One region of the Methylophilus sp. 'Pure River' genome, then DNA from elsewhere that is predicted to be linked to it. Evidence: predicted binding sites of a transcription regulator. Region 1 holds the regulator's gene; each other region holds the start of a gene.

Region 1 (7,171 bases):
GTGACGCATTGAAAAACGTGTTGAGACAAGGCCTGAGCATTGACCATGCCATGGCCTTTGAGCCACAACTGCTGATCGTGCACATGATGAAAGTGCTTGAACAGGCGCTGTGGGCATTTCTGCCACTGGCCGTGATTATTGTCTCGGTCGCTGTCGCAGCGCCGATTCTGGTGGGCGGCTGGGTGATGTCACAAAAATCCCTGGTGCCTAACTTCGGCAAGCTCAACCCGATCAAAGGCCTGGCTAATCTGTTTTCCAAAAACTCGCTGGTGGAGTTACTGAAATCGATTGCCAAAACAATTCTGGTGGCGTCTGTGGGCTACACCATCGTTAAAAAAGATTTGCAGCCTATGCTGAGCTTGTCCCAAATGCCACTGGCAACCGGGATCAGCACAGTCAGTGATTATATGGTGACCGGCTTCCTGACCATTGCTTCTGCGCTGGTGTTGATTGCGGTGATTGATGTGCCCTACCAGCTCTATCAATATGCGCAGAAACACAAAATGACCAAGCAAGAGCTGAAGGATGAATCCAAAGAGTCAGAAGGCAGCCCTGAGATTAAAGGCCGTATCCGCCAGCAACAACGCGAGATGGCCCGCAGAAGAATGATGAGCAATGTGCCGCAGGCAGATGTGGTGATTACCAACCCAACCCACTATGCGGTGGCGATTCGCTATAAAGAAGGTGAAAACGGCGCACCGATTGTGGTCGCTAAAGGTGCAGATGTGATTGCACAGAAGATCAAGGAAATTGCCGCTGAACATGAAGTCATGACGCTGGAATCGCCAAAACTGGCACGTGCCTTATATGCACATGCCGAACTGGAGCGCGAGATTCCACAAACGCTTTATGCCGCAGTGGCCGAGATTCTGGCTTACGTGTTCCAACTGCGTGTGTTTAAACAGCATGGTGGCGTGCGTCCTGCGATGCCAGCCAACGTGCCAGTACCAGATGCGCTGGATCCACATGCGCTGAATGCCGCGCCAGCAAGTGCGGCAGTGATTGAATAATTGCAGGCTTAGGAGTTTACGATGAACAATTGGCAACAATGGATGGGAAAAATGGACGGACGAGCAATCGCCGCGCCACTCATTATTGTATTGCTGCTGGCCATGATGATCCTGCCGTTACCGGCCATCATGCTCGATGTGTTCTTCACCTTTAATATTGCACTGTCTATCCTGGTCTTGATGATAGGCCTGCAAACCACCAAACCGCTGGACTTTATCGCCTTCCCTACCGTGCTGTTGATGACCACCATGTTACGCCTGGCGCTCAACGTGGCGTCTACCCGCGTCGTGCTGACAGAAGGCCATGCTGGCCCGGATGCGGCAGGTAAAGTGATTGAAGCCTTTGGCCACTTTTTGATTGGTGGTAACTACGCCGTCGGTATTGTGGTGTTTGTGATCCTGACCATTATTAACTTTACCGTGATCACCAAAGGTGCTGGCCGTATTGCTGAAGTCGGCGCCCGTTTCACCTTGGATGCGATGCCAGGTAAACAAATGGCGATTGATGCCGACTTGAACGCCGGCCTGATTGGCGAAGACGAAGCCCGTCGCCGCCGTAAAGAAGTTGGCCAGGAATCCGAATTCTACGGCGCGATGGACGGTGCCAGTAAATATGTACGTGGTGATGCCATTGCCGGTATTTTGATCATCATTATCAACATTGTTGGCGGCCTGATTGTCGGCATGGTGCAACATGACCTCGCCTTTGATGAAGCGGTTAAAAACTACACCATGCTGGCGATTGGTGATGGCCTGGTGGCACAGATTCCTTCACTGGTGATTTCAATTGCTGCCGGTGTGGTGGTTTCCCGCGTGGCTAACAATGAAGACATTGGCGGCCAGCTGATTAGCCAACTGTTTGAAAACCCACGCGTGCTGACGGTGACTGCCGGTATTATCGGTGGTATCGGCCTGATTCCAGGCATGCCTCACCTGGCCTTCCTCGGCCTGGGCGGCTTGCTGGGCGGCATGGCTTACAGCGTGAAACAAAAGCAGGAAAAAGCCAAACAACAAGCCGTGCTGGAACCACAACCAGAAGATAAACTGGCGCCTGCCAGCGAAGCTGAAGAAGCCACCTGGAATGATGTGTTGCCAGTCGATACCATTGGCCTGGAAGTCGGTTACAGACTGATTCCTCTGGTGGATAAAGGCCAGGGTGGCGAGCTGCTCAAACGTATCAAAGGCATCCGCAAGAAGTTTGCCCAGGAAATCGGCTTCTTGGCGCCTACCGTGCATATCCGCGACAACCTGACCCTGAAACCAAACGCTTATCGCATCACCATGAAAGGTGTTGAAATGGCCAGTGGTGAATCCAACTACCACCAGATGCTGGCGATTGACCCAGGCGCAGTGACCGGCGAGCTGGATGGTGCCAGAACCACTGACCCGGCCTTTGGCCTGCCAGCGGTATGGATAGAGCCAGACCGTAAAGAATATGCCCAAAGCCTGGGCTATACCGTGGTGGATGCGGGCACCGTGATTGCCACCCACCTCAATCATATTATTTCGCTGAATGCTGGCGAATTGCTGGGCCGTCAAGAAGTACAGCAATTACTGGACCATCTGGGCAAAGAGTCCAGCAAGCTGATTGAAGAAATCGTGCCAAAAATGATTACGCTGTCCAGCCTGCAAAAAGTATTGCAAAACCTGCTCAACGAAGGCGTACATATCCGTGATATGCGCTCCATCCTCGAAACGCTGGCTGATCATGCGCAATATACCCAGGACACCAATGACCTGACCTCTATGGTGCGCATCAAGCTTGGCCGCGCCATCGTGCAGGACCTGTTCCCATACAGCAATGAAATTACCGCCATGACGCTGGATGGTCAACTGGAAAGACTGCTGCTGCAGGCTTTGCAAAACAACCAATCCAACCAGAGCGTGATTGAGCCTGGCATTGCCGAAAGACTGTCTCAACAGACTGAAGTCGCTGCCAGACAACAAGAGCAAATGGGCCTGACCCCGGTATTATTGGTGGCTGCCCCGCTACGCCAGGCTTTATCCAGATTCTTAAGAAGAACCGTCCCGCATCTCAGAGTGCTGTCGCATGACGAGCTGCCAGATAACAAATCCATTCGTGTCACCAGTTTAATCGGAGCGCAATAATATGAATATCAGAAGATTCTTTGGCAAAAATGCACGTGAAGCATTGGCGCAAGTCAAACAGGCATTAGGCGACGATGCCATTATTGTTGCGAACCGCAGTGTCAATGGTGGCACCGAAATCATGGCCATGCTGGAAACGGATATTGCATCCAACGCCAGTTCAGCGCCGACCGAGACAGGTATGGAGCAATCGCGCAGCTTGCTGGACTTTGTCAATGCACAAGGCCAGCCAACGCGCCAGGCAGCACCACAAGCGGTGATGCCTGCCCCTAGCGTACAACACAACGCGCCTGTGGCTGAAGAAGCTGCCGCCAACGAAGGCGCGATCATGGATATGCTGAAACAGCATAGCGAACAACAGGAACAGGCTTACCAGGTAGCGACGCAAACACTGGAAGACAAAATGATGGGCATGATGCAGGAAATGCGTCAGATGCGCAGCCATTTTGAAACCCAGATGAGTGCAATGACCTGGCAGCATCATTTGCAACACAGCCCGGCTAAATCCAAAGTGCTGAGCACCCTGCTCTCAGCCAACTTCAGCGCCTCACTGTCACGCCAGATTGCTGAAAAAATGCCAAACCAAATTGATGTCAACAAAGCGCCGATGTGGGCCAAAGAAGTCATCAGCCGCAACCTGCATACGCTGGATGACGAAGATGCATTGCTGGATCGTGGCGGTATCTACGCCCTGGTTGGCCCGACAGGGGTGGGTAAAACCACCACCACAGCCAAACTGGCGGCACGTTATGTGATGAAACATGGTACACAGAACCTGGGCCTGATCACCACAGACAGCTACCGTATCGGCGGTTACGAACAACTGCGTATCTACGGCAAGATCCTGGGCGTGATGGTGCATGCCGTCAAAGATGAAGAAGACCTGAAAATTGCACTGAATGAGCTAAAAAACAAACACATGATCCTGGTGGATACCGTTGGCGTCAGCCAGCGCGACCAGGCGGTCACTGAGCAGCTTTCCATGCTAAGCCGTGCAGATAGCCCGATTCAGAAGTTGCTGTGCCTGAATGCCACCTCTACCGGTGACACGCTGACCGATGTGATGCGCAGCTACAAAAAACATGATATCGCCGGTTGTATCGTCACCAAGCTGGACGAAGCCGCCGCGATTGGCAACGTGCTGGATGTATTGATCCGCGAACGTATGCGCCTGTTCTACACCACCAGTGGCCAACGCGTGCCTGAAGATATTGAAGTGGCCGACAAGCCAGCCCTGATCGAACGCGTGTTGACACCGCATCAGGCCAGCTTGCCTTACCAATATCTGGATGAAGAGTTACCGCTGGTAATTTCCAGCATGATGCAAACCGCTGGCCAGGAGCAGCAACATGTTTAATTACCGCGACCAGGCAGATGGTTTACGCCGTATCATGGCCAAAACCTCGGCACGGATTATCAGCGTGATTGGCGCCAATGGCCAGCCGGCCACTCCCTGGATGCGCAATCTGGCACTGGGCATGCTTGCCCCTGAACAACGCTTGCTGTTGATACACGCCAACCGTCAGCCAGGGCTAGCGCATTCATTACAGTCCATCGTGACCAACAACAGTGCACTCAAGCGCGCCATCCTCAAACATCCGCAAGGCTATGACCTGACCTGTTTGGCCGAAAATGACCTGTTAACCTCGCCTTTATCTCAGGATTTAAAACTGCAGCTGGACGGTATAGTGAAACAACTTTCGTACGATTACGATACCGTCATGATTGAAGCACAGCTGGATACGCAAGACCACAGCCTGATGATGCCACTCATTGCAGAGCATGAACTGGTGATTCAAATGGACAGATCTGATACCGCCATTAAAGCTGCCTATGTGACGATCAAGCACATCAGCCAGCAGCATGGACAGATCCCGTTGGGCGTGGTGGTGACAGGGGCCAATCATGATCAGGGTCAACAATACTTTATGCGCTTGAACCAGGTATGCAAGCAGTTTCTGGGCGTCACGCTGGACTTTATCGGCGCCATGCCGGCAGAAGTCACGGCCGAACAGAAGAAAGCGGGCAATGCCAAGGCTGCGGTTGCCGAAGCTGGCCAGACCGCATTGGCTTTTAAATCAGTGGCACATCGTCTCGAAAAGCAACGGATCACCACGCCATCACTGGCTGTTGCCTAAAGTAAAAAGAGGAAAAACATGTATACCGCTAAAGGCACGACTAACAATACCGACCAGATGCTGAAACAGCATAGCGGTCTGGTTAAAAAAATGGCTTATCAATTAAAAGCCAAGCTGCCCTCCTGCGTCGAGCTCGATGACCTGGTGCAAGCAGGCATGATAGGCCTGATGGATGCGATTCAGCGTTATGAAGATAATCACGGCGCACAATTTGAAACCTACGCCTCCCAGCGGGTGCGTGGTGCCATGCTGGATGAATTGCGCGGTGCCGACTGGTTGCCACGCGGTATCCGCAAAAACATGCGCGATATCGAGGTCGCCGTACAGCAACTGGAACAAAAGTTTGGCCGTCCACCTACCGAGTCAGAGATTGCCAAGCACATGAACTTCACGCTGGATGATTACTATGATGTCTTGAGCGACTGCCAGGGTCACCAGCTGATTTACTACGAAGATTTTCAGGACGACGATGGCGGCGAACACTTTCTGGACCGTTATGTGGATGACGACACCAGTGATCCGGTCAAATCCTTGCTGGAAAGTGATTTCCGCGAAGCATTGATTGACTCTATCGACCATTTGCCCGAGCGTGAAAAATTGCTCATGGGCTTGTATTACGAGCAAGAGCTCAATTTAAAAGAAATCGGCGCCATCATGAGCGTGTCCGAATCACGCGTCTGTCAGTTGCATAGCCAGGCCGTGGCCCGTTTACGTGCCTCCATGCGCGATAAGTCCTGGACCGGAGTGGCCTGATGGATTGGGGCAGTATTGCCGGGCTGGTCATTGCCCTTGCCGGACTGGTGTTTGGCCAGGTCATCGATGGCGGCCACCTCAACTCATTAATGCAGCCAGCGGCCTTTGCGGTCGTCATTCTCGGCACCACCGGGGCGGTGTTGCTGCAAACCGAGTTCAAGCTGTTTATCAAAGGCATACGCATGCTACGCCTGGTGTTTGTACACCCACAGGACGACAGAAAAAAGCTCGCCATTAAAATCAACCAGTGGAGCCTGCAGGCGCGCAAGGAAAGCGTGTTGTCACTGGAAAGCTATATCAAGCGCGAACAGGATCCTTTTGTACGCAAAGGCTTGCAGCTGCTGGTTGACGGCACGCCCGCCGACCGCATTCGCGAAGTCTGCGCGATTGATATGTATTACTATGAATTACAGGAACGCGAAGCCACCAAAATCTGGTCAGCTGCGGGCGGTTATGCGCCCACCGTGGGTATTCTGGGTGCCGTACTGGGCCTGATTCACGTCATGGAAAACCTGTCTGACCCGGCCAAAATTGGTAGCGGCATTGCCGTTGCTTTTGTCGCCACCATTTATGGCGTCGCCCTGGCCAACCTGGTCTTCCTGCCGATTTCAAACAAATTAAAAGGCCATGTTCAGCACGAAATGTCCAGGCGCGAAATGCTGCTCAATGCCTGGGTGTCGATTGCGCGTGGTGACAATCCGAAACTGGTCACCGAGCGCCTGGAATCCTATCTACACTTGCGGGAGTCCTGATGTACAGGCGCCAAAAACTGGACGACGATGATGAGAGCCATGACCGTTGGCTGATTTCTTACGCCGACTTTATCACCCTGTTGTTTGCCTTTTTTGTGGTGATGTATGCCACCTCGACCATCAACCTGAACAAGTACCGTGCACTCTCCAGTGCCGTGGTCACGGCCTTTCAAGGTAAACCCGGCCAAATGGATGCGCCTGAGGCTCAAACACAAGCCACGTTGCAAAACCAGAGCTCAGTGCTCAAACCCCTGCCCTTGAGCTATTTGTATCAAGAGAAAAAGCAGCGCGACCAGGAAAAGGTACGCGCCATTGGTCAACAGCTAGCCCATGCACTTACGCCCTGGATAGACGAGAAACTGGTCACCGTGTACCAGTCCGAACTCGGCATTGAGGTCGATATTCAAAG
Region 2 (7,171 bases), on a different contig from region 1:
CAGAAGTGTGGCCAGATATCATGGCGCTGTGCCAGGTCGTGCAGCAGCACGACAGAAAAACCGGCATTCGGTTTGCAGGCGTGTTCACAATACACACCGACTTCGGCATATTGCCTGGAGTCTGTACTCCATTGAATGAGGTAGCCTCTGCTCGCAATTTCGTCGGCGACTGGCGCCAGGGCCTGGCGTTCGCAGTTGTCGGTATAAAAGAAAGTGAACACAGGCTGTGATGCTGGGGTATTCGTCATGATGGCTTATCCATGCAAGCGTTTAGAGAAAATGACACTAAAACGGTATTGGCTTTGTGCGTAATTGGGTACGCAGCTTTCAAATGCCTGCTGTGGTTTTTCCGGCAATTGCTGGCTAAACCACTCAGGGGTGTAATAGGTGTGGTGCAAGCCACGGTATTTTTCTTCATATTCGGCAACGGTTAGCGCATCGCGGCGTGCGTGCTCGCAGGCTTCGCGGGTGGCTGCATGCGGAATATCGAGGATTGCGATGCCAACCTTGGCTTTTTGCCACATGGCCTGGAGCACTTCGGCGGCCATGGCTTCGTCAAAATAATGAAATACACTGTTGGCAATCACAAAGTCATATTCCTTGCTGGTGTCTAGCGATTGCGCAGGAATGGCCTGGAAATCACCATCAGGCATGGCCTGTTGCGCGGCTTCAATCAGTCCGGCGGCATAATCCAGGCCACCAACAGTTAAAGGATGCTGCTGGCGTAGGGCATACAAGAATGCCCCGGCGCCACAACCTACCTCAAAGACTGAGTCACCAGACTGCATCCCCAGCTTGTCACTGATGCGGCGCGTATATTCCTGCCAGTCGGCGAGGTCAATTTTGCCTGCACCGCTATCAAAGCCATCCAGGGCAATCAGCGTTTCCAATGTGATGGCATGCTGCGGTTGCAGGCTGCGCTTTTCCCAAATCTGTTGCCAGTGGTTACTCATGTGTTTGCTTCCATTTTTTGACTGACGGCTTTGAGCACGCGGGCACGCAACAAGGTGCTGCTGATGCCTTCTGTGCGCGGCAAAATATGTAATTTTTCGGCTGCAATCGGGTTGCTGTTATCGTGGCCGTGCACCAGCAGGTCAATCTTGTGTTGCTGTATAAAGGCTTCATCAAGCAGCCAGGGGCTAGGCACAACCTCGTCTACATCGCGCATGGCCAGTAACACTTCAGCACGGGCCGCGTAATCCAGCTCAGGCTCATAGCCTTTCTTGGCGCGAATTTCTTCGTCGGTGGTCAGTGCAACTACCACATGACCTAACTGTTTAGCCGCTTTTAACAGGCGCACATGACCATGATGGATTAAGGTCGCTGACATATCGACCATAATGCGTTTGGATGGCTGTGTCATGGCTGTAACTCCAGTAAATCGAGAATGGCGCCGCGTGCTGCACTGCCCAGGTGTGCTTCGCCCAGATGGCAGACGACGCTGCCACGGCTGATCCCGCGTGGCTGGTAGAGCACTGCGCGGCTATCCTGGCTGCTGACCGTGGCATCTACCCAGGTGCATAGCACGGGCTGGTAGTGCACGGGGTGCGTGGCATAAGTGCCAATCTTTTTCAGCATCTGGGCTTTGTTGATAAACACCGCTTCACGCAAGTCATCATGCTTGGGCAACACTTCATATAACGAGGCCATGGCATGGTAAGGGCCGGTCATGCGGCGTTCCAAATGTGTCGCCAGATTGAGGTAAAACGAGTCGACCTCGTGTTTTGGTAACTGGTTAAATGCAATAAATGAGGCGCCTGTGAGGCCAAACAGGCCTTTGCAGGAGCTATAGGCAATCACATCTGCCAGGCCATGATCTATTTCCAGGCCGATAGAAGCCGTGGCATCCAGCATAAGCTGGGCGCCGACACGGTCTGCCAATGCGCGCAAATCAGCAATTGGCAACAACAGGCCAGCACTGGTTTCGGTATAGCAGGCGACGACCCAGTCGAAACGGCCGCTGATATTGGCCAGTTGCTGCCAGTCGCAGACGGTGACCAGTGACACCTGGCCAGCCGTACGCTGAGCCAGTTGCGCAAAGCTGACTAATCGCTGGGCGTAATAGCCGCTGTCTATCACCAGTACCTTGCCATGCAAGAAGTTCAGGCTGGCGATTTCCAGCGCCAGGCTGGCGGAGCCTTGCAGGCGCGCGATCTGCGCGTGGCCAGTCATGTGCTTGAGGGCGGACAGCACCGCATGATCAACCTGATTGTAGTCGAGGTCACCACGCCCGAAGCACGGGCGCAGGCCTAGCAGGTTTTCTTCAAGCAAGCTGGCCGGTCCCGCAGTAAACAGCACTTTATGCTGGTTTTGGGCCGCGACATGCGCGTGTATGGTGGTGGTTGCTTCAAGCATATTCCACCTCGGTTAAAAATTGCATAAAGTCCTGTTTGTTTTGGGCTGGCGTGCGGGTAGGTCGGCCCAGGTCGGCACGGGCACCTTTGCGGCACAGCACTTCAATCAGGCAGCTTTTGCCACTGCGCAGGACTTGTGGGATGAGTTGGTTTAGTTGTTTTGCGCCAGACACACTGTAGACCTGTGCATAGCCCGCGGCACTGGCAATGTCGGCCAATGCCAATTGCGCAGCGACGGTTGGTTGCCCACCCACGGAGTCATGCGCACCATTATTCAATACGATATGCAGCAAGTTGGCTTGCTGGGCGCTGATGGTCAGGCTACCCATGTGCATCAGCATGGCGCCATCGCCGTCAATACAGACGACTTGCCGGTCTGGTTGTGCCAGCGCAATGCCACAGGCAATTTGCGAGGCGTGGCCCATGCCACCCACGGTGAGAAAGTCGCGGCCATGCCCGGCCTGTTGCGCTTTGCGTAGCTCAAACAGTTCACGTGAGGCCATGCCGGTGGTGGCCACCACGGCAGCGTCTTGTGGCAAGGCTGACACAATTTGTCCAATCATGTGTTCACGGCTTTCCAGCACCGGCAATTTACCTGCCAGGGCAGAGGCGGGGGCTGCTGTTGTTTTGACTGGCTTATACGGCGCAAAGCTTTGTTTGCGCACCACCAGTGCTACAGGGCCCTGACGTGTCATCGCCTGCTGCAACAATGCTTGGATTTGCGCATGGGCGGTGTCTATGTCATCAGCCATTACCTGGTAAGGCAAGCCCAGCACGTCAAGTTGTGACAAGGTAATCTGGCCTTGTTTGACATGCTGCGGTTCATCATGGATCTGTTCGCCATGTGCATTCAGTTCTCCGCGCCAGCCAATGACCAATAACATAGGAATGCCATACACCTGCGGATCCGCCAGTGACGCAATCGGGTTGACTACATTGCCCAGGCCAGAATTTTGCATATAGACCAGCGCAGGTTGATGGCTTGCCAGGTAGTGGCCAATGGCCAGGCCAATCGCACCACCCTCATTGGCGGCAATCACATGTTGATCCTTTGCCAGCTTGTCTGAAAAGCAGGCGCACAATTCTTTAAGTAATGAGTCGGGCACCCCGGCAAAAAATTGCACTTGTTCTGTTTGCAATGCACTTAAAAAGTCTTCAGCATGAATCATCATGTGCTCCGCTTATTTAGTACCTGGAATCAGTTCCAGCACGTCGTTAATCGACATCAGGCTGGATTCGATTTCTGCTGTCCTGCCATTTTTGAGGATTTCCATGGCGGCATTCTGCATGGCAGGGTAAGCCGCACGCATCATGTGGTTGGCATAAATCACCAGGTTAAAGCCGTGTGCGGCCAGTTCTTCCTCTGTCACCTTGTTGTAGCTGGTTGGTACGCAGACTAAAGGAGTAGTCGGGAATTCTGATTTAAAGATTTTGGCAAACTCGAACACTTCGTCCGGGGCCTTCTGGCGGCTGTGAATCATGATGCCATCGACGCCAGCGCCGACATAGGCTTGTGCACGTTTGACGGCATCGGCAATGCCTTTTTCCAGGATCAGGCTTTCAATACGTGCAATCACCATAAAGTCATCGCTGACGCGTGCAGCACGGCCTGCCATGATTTTTTCGCAGAAAGGCTCAATCTCGTCCTGCAATTGCGGCACTTCGTTGCCAAATAAGGAATTCTTTTTTAAACCGATCTTGTCTTCAATAATGGTGGCGGAAATACCCAGGCGTTCCATGCTGCGCACATTGAGTTCAAAGTGCTCCAGTTTGCCGCCGGTGTCGGCATCCATAATTAAAGGTTTGGTGGTGACATCAAAGATGTCATTAATATTAGACAGGCGGCTGTTGATCTCAACCGCTTCAATATCGGGTTTGCCGCGGGCGGTAGAGTCGGTCAGTGAGCTAGACCAGAAGCCGTCGAACTGGCAGGTCTTGCCATTACGTTGTGCCGTCACATGCTCGGCAATCAGCGCCGAGATCGGGTTGTGTGCTTCAATAAAACGTGAAATCGGTTTGACGGTCAGCAATCTTTTCAAAGTGCGGCGGCGGATATCCGGTGTGGTACCCAATGCCTGGATCTGGCCGAGCATTTCATTCGAAGATACGCCACGTGTATAAGGAATCTCGATCAGGTGGCCGCCATATTCGGCCAGTGCCGCACGCGCACGGTCACGGTAGGGCACCAATGGGCCTTCCAGCCAGTCGTCACCATGCACCATGATGTCTGGTTTGTATTTGAGCAGGTTGGGAGCGTAGTCCCATTCTTCCTGCGGCACCACATTCACCACACCGCGGATATTGCTGACAATCTGTTTGCGTTGTTCGTAGGTGAGGTAGGGCAGGCGTTTATGGTCCGCGACTGCAGCGTCGGATAACAGACCGATGGTGACGTCGCCATACTTTCTGGCTTGTTCAATAATATTGATATGGCCATGGTGCAGAATATCTACAGTCATACCTACATAAACGGATGCCATGCAAAACTCCTTCGTAGTCTTTTGAATACCTTTATATAAGGTATGCGAATTGGATAGCCTGATTATCGTTGGCAACGCCTAAGAATGATTTGCAGATAAACGCGGAAAACCGGCCTTATATCTTGTGTGATAGAGCGGTCATGAACAAGGCCTGGAAGCGGTGTGCTTTAAAAGCGGAATTAAGACTGATTCTCTATTTAGCTCGGTTAATGGTGAAGGCACATTCTTTTATAGAATAGATTGATGTAAACAATTTTGTGCAGTTCTTGATTAAAGGCTAAAGATTTTAGTGGAGGGGTCGTAAATAGTTTCAAGTGCATGATTGATCGAAAAAAGAAATTTGCAATAAGTATTAAAGAAATTTCGCAAGCGGTCGATAACACAACTAACAACGCTAGATAGCAAACATTAAGTGGTAAATAGCGATCAACGTTGAAAGTAACATGACGATTTGACACTTAACTGGATATACGACTCTAAAGGAGATTTAACATGGCTTCAGTAATTAACACCAACCTGGCTTCCTTGAACGCACAACGTAACTTGACCGCTTCACAAAGCAGCCTGAACACTTCCATTCAACGTTTGTCTTCTGGTCTGCGTATTAACAGCGCTAAAGATGACGCGGCTGGTATGGCGATTGCAACACGTATGGACTCACAAGTTCGCGGTATGGATGTTGCAACACGTAACGCTAACGACGCGATTTCTTTCCTGCAAACTGCAGAAGGTGGCTTGAGCAGCGCAACTGATGCCTTACAACGTATGCGTGAACTGGCTGTACAAGCAGCTAACGGTTCCTACAGCTCTGGTGACCGTGCAAACCTGGATACAGAATTCTCACAACTGAAGTCAGAACTGACTCGTTTGGGTACTGCAACCAAGTTTAACGGCCAGGCAGCATTCGGTGCTGGTTACAACTTCCAGATTGGTGCTGACAGTGGCGATACGATTAGTGTGTCTTCTGTTGCAGCGGCTTCTCTGTCCGGTTCCCTGTCTTCAGCTGCTGCTGCATCATCTGCGATTACAGCGATTGACGCACAACTGACCACAGTGAACACCAGCCGTGCGACATTGGGTGCTTACCAAAACCGTTTTGCTTCAGTAGTAAGCAACCTGGGTGTAGCGTCTGAGAACATGTCAGCTGCCAAGTCACGTATCACTGATGCTGACTTCGCTTCAGAAACAGCCAAGATGACACGTGCACAGATTCTGCAACAAGCTGGTACTGCGATGCTGGCTCAAGCGAACCAGTTGCCTAACCAAGTGATGACATTGCTGAGAGGCTAATACATCATTCGGTAACGCTAAATCCACAGGCCTAGACCCTGTGGATTTGGCCTAGGTAAAAGGAGCAACATCATGAGTGATTCATTTGTTAGTGGTGTAGGCGGTAGTTTGCAGGGTGTACAGGCAGCCAGTAGTTTGAAACTGGTGAAATATGCTGAATCAGCTGCTGATAAAGCTGCTGCCGATGTGAATGACAAAGCCGCGATTAGCGGTGCAGTCAAAAAGTTAAATGAGTATGTAGCACCAGCGTTACAAACGATAGAGTTTTCTATCGATGATGACAGTGACCGTATCATTGTGAAAGTGGTGGATACCGAAACACAAAAGGTATTACGCCAGATTCCCAATGAAGAAGTCCTTGCCATCAGTAAAACGCTGGATAAATTACGTGGGCTGGTGGTACGACAGACAGCCTGATATTGCGTTTTAATTCGGTTGGGAGATTAAGAAATGGCATCGATTGTATCCTCTACTGGCGCATCTGGCCTGCCTATTGACTCATTGGTCACTGCCCAGATGCAGGCGGAACAGCAACCCATTACCGATATTAAAACCAAAATATCGTCTTACAATACCAAGCTGTCAGCCTATAGCACGCTCAAGAGCGGGCTAAGTACGTTTCAAACGGCCGTCGACAAATTGGCCACCGCTGCCAAGTTTAATGCGCAATCGGTGACCGCGAGTGATGCGACCAGTATCAGCGCCACCGCCAACGGCACCGCCGTGCTTGGTAACTATAGTGTGTCAGTCACGCAACTGGCGACCTCACAAAAACTGGCATCGCCTGCTTACAGCAGCGCGACCGATATTGTAGGCACCGGCAAACTCACCATCTCTTTCGGTACTTACACTGCTGCCAATGGCGGCACGCCTGCCTCATTTACAGCGAATGCCGATAAGTCCGATATCACGATAGACATCACCAGCAGCAACAATACGCTGGCAGGTATCCGTGATGCGATCAATGCAAAAAATGCGTCTGTCTCGGCTTCTATTGTTAATGACGGTACCGGTAATCGCCTGGTGATTACGTCTAAAGATACCGGC
Region 3 (7,171 bases), on a different contig from region 1:
GCCAGTGACCGTATTCAACTGCGCCATCTGGCTGGTGACCTGGGCGTTATCCATCGGGTTCAACGGATCCTGGTTCTTCATCTGCGTCACCAGCAGGGTCATGAAACGGTCCTGTGTTTCATCGGTGGTGCTGGCACTGTTGCGAGTGTTCACTGAATTCAGTAAATCCTGTGACACCTGGTTGTTGGTATTAACGGTGGTCATGCTGAAGTCCTTTCTGCAGGTTATTGACCGATATTCAGTGTTTTAAGCAACATGGTTTTCGCCGCATTCATGGTTTCCACGTTGTTTTGGTAAGCGCGTGAGGCTGAAATCATGTTCACCATTTCTTCAGTTACATTGACATTCGGCATGGTGATGTAGCCATCGGCATTGGCCATTGGGTGCTTGGGGTCGTAGACCATTTTGCCGGGCTTGGTATCTTCAATCACACGCTCGACTTCGACCGTGCTGCTCTTATTCGCTGCATCCTGCACAGCCTTGAACACGACTTGTTTAGACTGGTAGGGCTTGCCATCGGAACTCACCACGCTATCTGCGTTGGCGAGGTTACTGGCCACGGTGTTGAGGCGCATGGATTGCGCACTCATGGCTGAGCCGGAAATTTTGAATACGTTAAACAGAGACATGACAGACCTCCTTTAATTATTGCTGGCCGTTAATTGCGGACAGCATTTTCTTAATCTGGCCGCCTATCATGGTCAGGCTGGCCTCGTAACGGATACCGTTATCGACATAAGCATTACGCTCCACATCCATGTCGACCGTGTTGCCATCGGCAGAGCCTTGCACCACGGAGCGGAACAGTGGGTCACTGGCGCCACTGACATAGCCGCTGCTGCCCGTGCCATTCATATGGCCCGCATTGGTTTGTTGCAATGCACCATTGGTGGTGGCTGTGCCAGCAGAGGCATTGGGTTGCAGTGCTGCCTTCATGGCAGACTGAAAGTCGATGTCACGCGCTTTATATTGCGGCGTATCTGCATTGGCAATATTCGATGCCAACAGCTCTTGACGTTGATTGCGCACGCGCAATGCCGTCTGATGGAAATTCAGTGCGGCGTCCAGTTTGTTTATCATCGTTTCATCCTTTCCTGGCTGTTTCTCAAGCCCTGTTCGAATCCTGTTGCTTTCGAACCTCTAAAGTTTTGCCATCTGCAGCCGTTAACCCGATTAAGCAGGTCTGCTTTCACACATGACTTTTACTAGCTATGCCTAGTGTACGCCGCGGCCTATGCAATGATTCTTCAATTAAACGGGGGAAATCCCCTTTAATTCCGGGATTAAACTTGCCCGTGATGCGTAGAATAGGGCACATGAAACAACTCCAGCCCCAGATTGTGATGATGCTTATTGTTAGCCTGTTATGGCTGATGAGTGGCTCTGCGCACGCGGCAGACCGCACTGTGATTGCGAATCAGCATGCAGCGGGCGCTGCCACGGCAGGCAATGACATGCACAGCCGCTTGTATCAGACGGCGATGCAATATGTGCAAAGCCAGACACAAGGCTATCCGGGCAAAGTCAATATCGAGATTCAGCCGCTGGACAGCCGTATCCGCATTGCTGAGTGTGCCTTGATGGAAGGATTTACCGTACAGGGCGCACGTTTGTGGGGTAAAACCCATATTGGTGTGCGTTGCCTGCAATCTGACACCAAGCCATGGACACTCTATGTACAGGCGGATGTGCAGGTGTGGGGAGAATATGCCGTCACTGGCTTGCCAGTCAGCCAGGGCTCACCAGTACAAACCACAGACGTGGTCATGCAGTCTGGGGATTTAAGTAAATTGCCAGCTGGCATTATTACCGATCTCTCTATGCTGGAGGGTAAACAGGCAGCATTGAATTTGCCATTGGGCACCGTGTTAAGACCTGAACTGCTTAAGTCTGTACCGGTGATTAAGCAAGGGCAAACTGTTCAATTAAATAGTCGTGGTGACGGCTTTGTCATCTCGGCTGATGGCACCGCCATGCAAACCGCGAATGTTGGTCAGGTGGTTGATGTGAAAGTCAGCAGCGGCCAGATTGTAAAAGGCGTTGCGCAGTCTTCCGGTAAGGTAGACGTGCGCTTTTAGTCAGATGGACAACCTTTTTAATTAAAAAATGTCTGAAAATTATAAACATGCGATAAAAAGTATATTAAGCACTAAAGTTCGCTTAAACTATGCCGATAGTACTGTTAACGAATGAGGGTTTTGACTTTGATAAGCCCTGACACAATTCAAAATCAGAAGAGGTACGGCATGAACATTTCAGATTCTATTAAAAAATTGGGTGTTGGCGTAGACAAGCCGACATTGGACAAAGGGTCTGCGAGCAAAGGTAGTGACAAAGCGGCAAATACGTCTAGCACTGCCTCTACAGACAATGTGACTTTATCTTCTGCCTCTGTGCAGTTGCAGTCATTAGAAGCCGGATTAGCGTCTGGTGAAGTCTTTGATACAAACAAGGTCGAAGAAATCAAAGCGGCGATTGCGCGCGGTGACTTCTCCGTTGATACGGCCAAAGTGGCAGATGGTTTGCTGCAAACCGTAAAAGATTTGATACAACCGAATAATAAAGGGTGACTATGATGGCGACTGCAACGCATTTATCTTCTTCTCCAGTAACGTTTGAAAAAGACGCCGCACTGGTTTCAGAACTTTTGAATGATTTGCAGTCTGAACAGTCCGCTTTGGTCAGCGCTGACCTGGATGTGATTGAGCGCATGGTAGATAAACGTGTTGAACTGCTACAAGCATTAGGTGCCGCCGCTAATTCACGTTATGACGCACTGGCCGCGGCCGGTTTTGAGCCAAATGAACAAGGCATGTCTGCCTGGTTGCAAACACAGTCTAGCCCATTGCTGGATTCCGCCTGGGTGACTTTCCAGCAACAACTGGTACAGGCCAAAGAACTGAATCGCCTGAATGGTATTCTGATCAACAAGAATTTCATACGTAACCAGGAAAAACTGGATGCATTGAACGGCAAGAGCTCTGCCCCGCAGTTTTATGGTAAGAATGGTCAAGCCCATAGAGCCAACGCCAGCCGCAGTGGTTTTTCAGTGTAAACACGCTTCATACGCTTAAAAACACAACAGCCGAAGAGAATCTCTTCGGCTGTTGTGTTTTTAAGGCTCTAGAAATGGCTTAAGCCAGGTTTTCCAACGCTTCCCAGCGCGCGAGTTTTTCCAGGATCAACAATTCAATGTCGTCCAGCCTGTCTTGCAACTGTTTGACCTGCTCAGGCGCCTGTTTATAAATATCACCTTGTGCAAACTGGGTCTGGATTTCAGCTTGCTCTTGTTCCAACTGCTCAATCTCTGCCGGCAACGCTTCCAGCTCACGCTGTTCTTTAAAGCTCAATGTTTTTCGGGGTGTGACCTTAGGTGCGGGTGTGTTTGCTACTGGCGCGGCCACAGATACTTTGGGCATAGGCGCTGATTTGCTAATACTCGGTTTGCTGGCACGATCCTGGGTAAATCTTAACCAGTCATCGTAGCCACCACCAAACTCGGTTAGTTTCCCTTGTCCTTCAAAAGCAATCACTTGCGTGACGGTGTTTTCTAAAAACGCCCGATCATGGCTGACGAGAAAAAGGGTGCCTGAATAGTCCTGTAATAGCGTCTCCAATAACTCCAGCGTATCAATATCCAGGTCATTGGTAGGCTCATCCAACACCAGTACATTGGCGGGGCGCGCAAACAGGCGCGCTAGCAGTAAACGGTTGCGTTCACCCCCAGACAGGGACTTTACTGGTGAGCGTGAGCGTTGTGGTGGAAACAGAAAGTCTTCCAGATAACTGATCACATGTTTACGTTCATTGCCGATTTCAACAAAGTCCGAACCCGGGCTAATGGTGTCAGCCAAGGTGGCTTCTTCATCTAACTGCTCACGCATCTGGTCAAAATAAGCGACATTGATTTTTGTGCCGCGCTGAATCTCGCCACTATCTGCTTCAATGTCACCTAAAATCAGTTTCAATAGCGTGGATTTCCCAATGCCGTTGGGCCCTAATAAACCGATTTTATCGCCACGCAAAATACGGGTACTGAAGCCTTTGATTAAGGTTTTGTCACCATAGGACTTATAGACCTGATCAAGCTCTGCCACCAGTTTCCCGCTACGTTCTCCCGCATCCAGGTTGAGTTTGACATCGCCCTGACGCTCACGTCTGGCTGCACGGTCTAAACGTAGCGCTTCCAGTCTTCTTACGCGTCCTTCATTACGTGTACGGCGTGCTTTAATGCCTTGGCGGATCCAGACTTCTTCCTGTGCCAGGAATTTGTCGAACTTAGCCGCATGGGTTTCTTCGACGGCGAGCAGCTCTTCTTTTTTAACTTGATATTGGGAAAAATTGCCTACAAAGTCTGTCAGATTGCCGCGGTCCAGCTCGGTAATACGTGTGGCCAGCTTGTCCAAAAAACGACGGTCGTGGGTAATGAACAACACACTGCCATTAAACCCGAGTAGCAAATCTTCCAGCCACTCGATGGCTTCCAGGTCTAAATGGTTGGTTGGCTCATCCAATAGTAAAACTTCAGGCTCCGCAACCAGCGCCCGGCCAAGCGCTACGCGTTTACGCCAGCCACCAGAAAGGGTAGAGATCAGGACATCTGCATCCAGCTTTAAGCGGCTAAGCACAGTTTCGACACGTGATTGCGCTACCCATCCATTTTGCGCATCCATTTCATGCTGTAAGGCCTGCATGCGCTCCATCAGCGCCTCAATATTGGCATCCGGCAGGCCCATGTCATGGGTCACTTGATGGTAGTCAATGATGGTTTGCTGCAAGCTGCCCAAGCCTTCTGCCACCGCTTCAAATACGGTGTGCGCCTTATCCAGCTCGGGCTCTTGTGGCACATAGACCACGCGTACGTTTGGTGCCCGCCATACAGTGCCGTCATCCAGTTTGATGGTACCGGCAATGGCTTTCAGTAAACTGGATTTACCGGCACCATTGCGGCCAATCAAACCGACGCGCTCGCCTGGGTCTAACTGGAAAGAGGCTTGGGCAAGTAAAGCATGATGACCAAATGCCAGGCTGGCATTATCAAGCGTAATATGAGGCATAAAGGGGGATGGGGCAGAGGTTGTTGAATCGATTCGATATTGTAAACGACATCAAACCATACACTACGCTTAATGCGTAAATAAAAGAATCTATCAGTGTATCTGCTGTGAAGGCGAGGGCAGGGTATCTAGCGATAACGCACCGCCGCGCAGCGAAACATCAGGCGCCGGGCGGGTATCAGGTTGATACTCCTCCACCCAGCGCTGCAAGTCCTGCTTGATTTGTGTTTCTTGTAAATGTGGCATATTGCTTAACCAATCCAGCAGATTGGCCAACCAAAGTGCATCTGCACTACGGGCTTGCGCAATGCGCAGTTTTTCATGGCTGGTGGGCAGCGTGTTTTCATCATCTGCCAACAATTCTTCATACAGTTTTTCGCCTGGGCGCAAGCCGGTAAACTCAATACGAATATCCTGCTCTTGCAAGCCAGATAGTTTAATCATATCGCGTGCCAAGTCGATAATCCTGACAGGCGTGCCCATGTCCAGCACAAACACCTCGCCGCCATTACCCATGGTGGCTGCCTGCAACACTAATTGCGCCGCCTCGGGGATAGACATAAAGTAACGTGTGATTTCTGGGTGGGTAATGGTAATGGGGCCGCCATGGGCAATCTGCTCACGGAACTTGGGAATGACGCTACCGCTACTGCCCAGCACATTGCCAAAACGCACCGTGATAAAACGCGTGCGGCTATTCTCGCCATGCTGCAATCCCTGGCAAATCAGCTCCGCCAGCCGTTTGCTGGCACCCATCACATTGGTGGGATTCACGGCTTTATCGGTTGAAACCAGCACAAACGTTGGGACACCCGCCGCCTGGCAAGCTGACGCAATCTGGTAGGTGCCATGGGCGTTATTCTGCAAGGCCTCCACCACATTAAAGTGCTCCATCATCGGCACGTGCTTGTACGCGCCAGCATGCAACACCACATCAGGTTGATGGCTTTGCAAAATACGCTGAATACGCGTCTGGTTTTTCACATCGGCCACCAGGTACACCAACTCGGTATCCGTCACCCACTGGCTAAATTCCTGCTGCAAGGTATAAAGCGCATATTCAGAAATATCCAGGCAAATTAACTGCGTCGGGTGAAAGCTCAATATCTGGCGACATAACTCAGAACCTATTGAGCCCGCAGCACCAGACACCAGCACCACTTTGTTCGCTAGCATACTGCTCAGACCATGCGTGTCTAACTGCACCACATCGCGCCCTAGCAAATCCTCCACATCAATCTTGCGAATCTGCGACAAACTGATGCGGCCACTGATCAAGTCCGACATGGCAGGCAAGGTCAATACCTCCATACCCTCGACTTTACGAGCCGCCTCAACTGCTAAACGACGTTTTTCATGCCTGCTAGCCGGCATCGCAATCATGCAATGCTGGCAACCATGCCGTGCCGCAATCTGCGCCATATCTTCTAACCCACCCTCGACCTTAGTGTGCATAATCTCGCGCCCAACCAGTTTGTTACTAGGGTCAACCATCGCCACGACACGCCACTCAGGGTTCTTGCTCAACTCTTTAATCAGGTTAAAAGAGGCATCCTCGACGCCAATCACAATCACAGGCTTGCCTTGAACCGCGAGCGTATTGAACAATCGACGTTCTTTCCAGGCGCGATAAATAAAGCGGCTACCTCCCATGGTTAACAGCAATAACATGGGGTTGAGAATCAGCACAGAGCGAGGGATAACAATAGAAGGGTGTACGAGCAATGCGAATGTGGCACTAAGCAACGCTGCAAATGCCACTGCACGCATGATTCGTTTTAAATCTGGCAGGCTGGCAAAACGCCAAACACCTTTGTATAAGCCAAAGCTATAAAAGCATATGCTATGAAAAATAAAAATGACTGGCAGGCTTTCCAGTATATAACTGATGAATTTTTCGGGGATATGAAAATTGAAGCGAAGTGCGAATGCCATCCACCATGCAACGACGATCACAATTGCATCATGGGTATAAGCTAGCAATGATAAGAAACGAGCCAGAAGTTTAGGCATGCTTAACTACCTGATAATCAATGCGTGATGTTATCACGTCTTAACACTTTGATCGCCGTTAGCATGACAATCTTTATGTCCAGAAGCAGGGATTGATGTTG

What was found. The regulator FliA, encoded in region 1, starts transcription of late flagellar genes. The targets are predictions, from matches to a motif close to CTAAAGTTNNCNNAAANNNTGCCGATANNA.
Region 2: ACIDE9_RS11040 (flagellin) is a predicted target of FliA. The motif match lies at 5,187-5,216, and genes of this name have one in related genera.
Region 3: flgM (flagellar biosynthesis anti-sigma factor FlgM) is a predicted target of FliA. The motif match lies at 2,150-2,179, and genes of this name have one in related genera.

The regions. Positions count from the first base shown of each region.
Region 1 covers NZ_JBKOUE010000005.1:16,420-23,590, forward strand. The annotation lists gene flhB (flagellar biosynthesis protein FlhB) at 1-1,010, shown strand, start outside; gene flhA (flagellar biosynthesis protein FlhA) at 1,032-3,119, shown strand; gene flhF (flagellar biosynthesis protein FlhF) at 3,121-4,476, shown strand; gene ACIDE9_RS06900 (MinD/ParA family protein) at 4,469-5,257, shown strand; gene ACIDE9_RS06905 (RNA polymerase sigma factor FliA) at 5,276-6,010, shown strand; gene ACIDE9_RS06910 (flagellar motor protein) at 6,010-6,762, shown strand; gene ACIDE9_RS06915 (flagellar motor protein MotB) at 6,762-7,171, shown strand, end outside.
Region 2 covers NZ_JBKOUE010000008.1:117,441-124,611, reverse strand. The annotation lists gene ACIDE9_RS11070 (tetratricopeptide repeat protein) at 1-248, opposite strand, end outside; gene ACIDE9_RS11065 (class I SAM-dependent methyltransferase) at 255-953, opposite strand; gene ACIDE9_RS11060 (adenylyltransferase/cytidyltransferase family protein) at 950-1,363, opposite strand; gene ACIDE9_RS11055 (aminotransferase class V-fold PLP-dependent enzyme) at 1,360-2,355, opposite strand; gene aepY (phosphonopyruvate decarboxylase) at 2,348-3,526, opposite strand; gene aepX (phosphoenolpyruvate mutase) at 3,536-4,834, opposite strand; gene ACIDE9_RS11040 (flagellin) at 5,327-6,124, shown strand; gene ACIDE9_RS11035 (flagellar protein FlaG) at 6,197-6,541, shown strand; gene fliD (flagellar filament capping protein FliD) at 6,575-7,171, shown strand, end outside.
Region 3 covers NZ_JBKOUE010000008.1:85,548-92,718, reverse strand. The annotation lists gene ACIDE9_RS10895 (flagellar hook assembly protein FlgD) at 1-204, opposite strand, end outside; gene flgC (flagellar basal body rod protein FlgC) at 225-629, opposite strand; gene flgB (flagellar basal body rod protein FlgB) at 646-1,080, opposite strand; gene flgA (flagellar basal body P-ring formation chaperone FlgA) at 1,317-2,078, shown strand; gene flgM (flagellar biosynthesis anti-sigma factor FlgM) at 2,247-2,570, shown strand; gene ACIDE9_RS10870 (flagella synthesis protein FlgN) at 2,573-3,055, shown strand; gene ACIDE9_RS10865 (ATP-binding cassette domain-containing protein) at 3,135-5,057, opposite strand; gene ACIDE9_RS10860 (polysaccharide biosynthesis protein) at 5,151-7,070, opposite strand; gene ACIDE9_RS10855 (sugar transferase) at 7,088-7,171, opposite strand, start outside.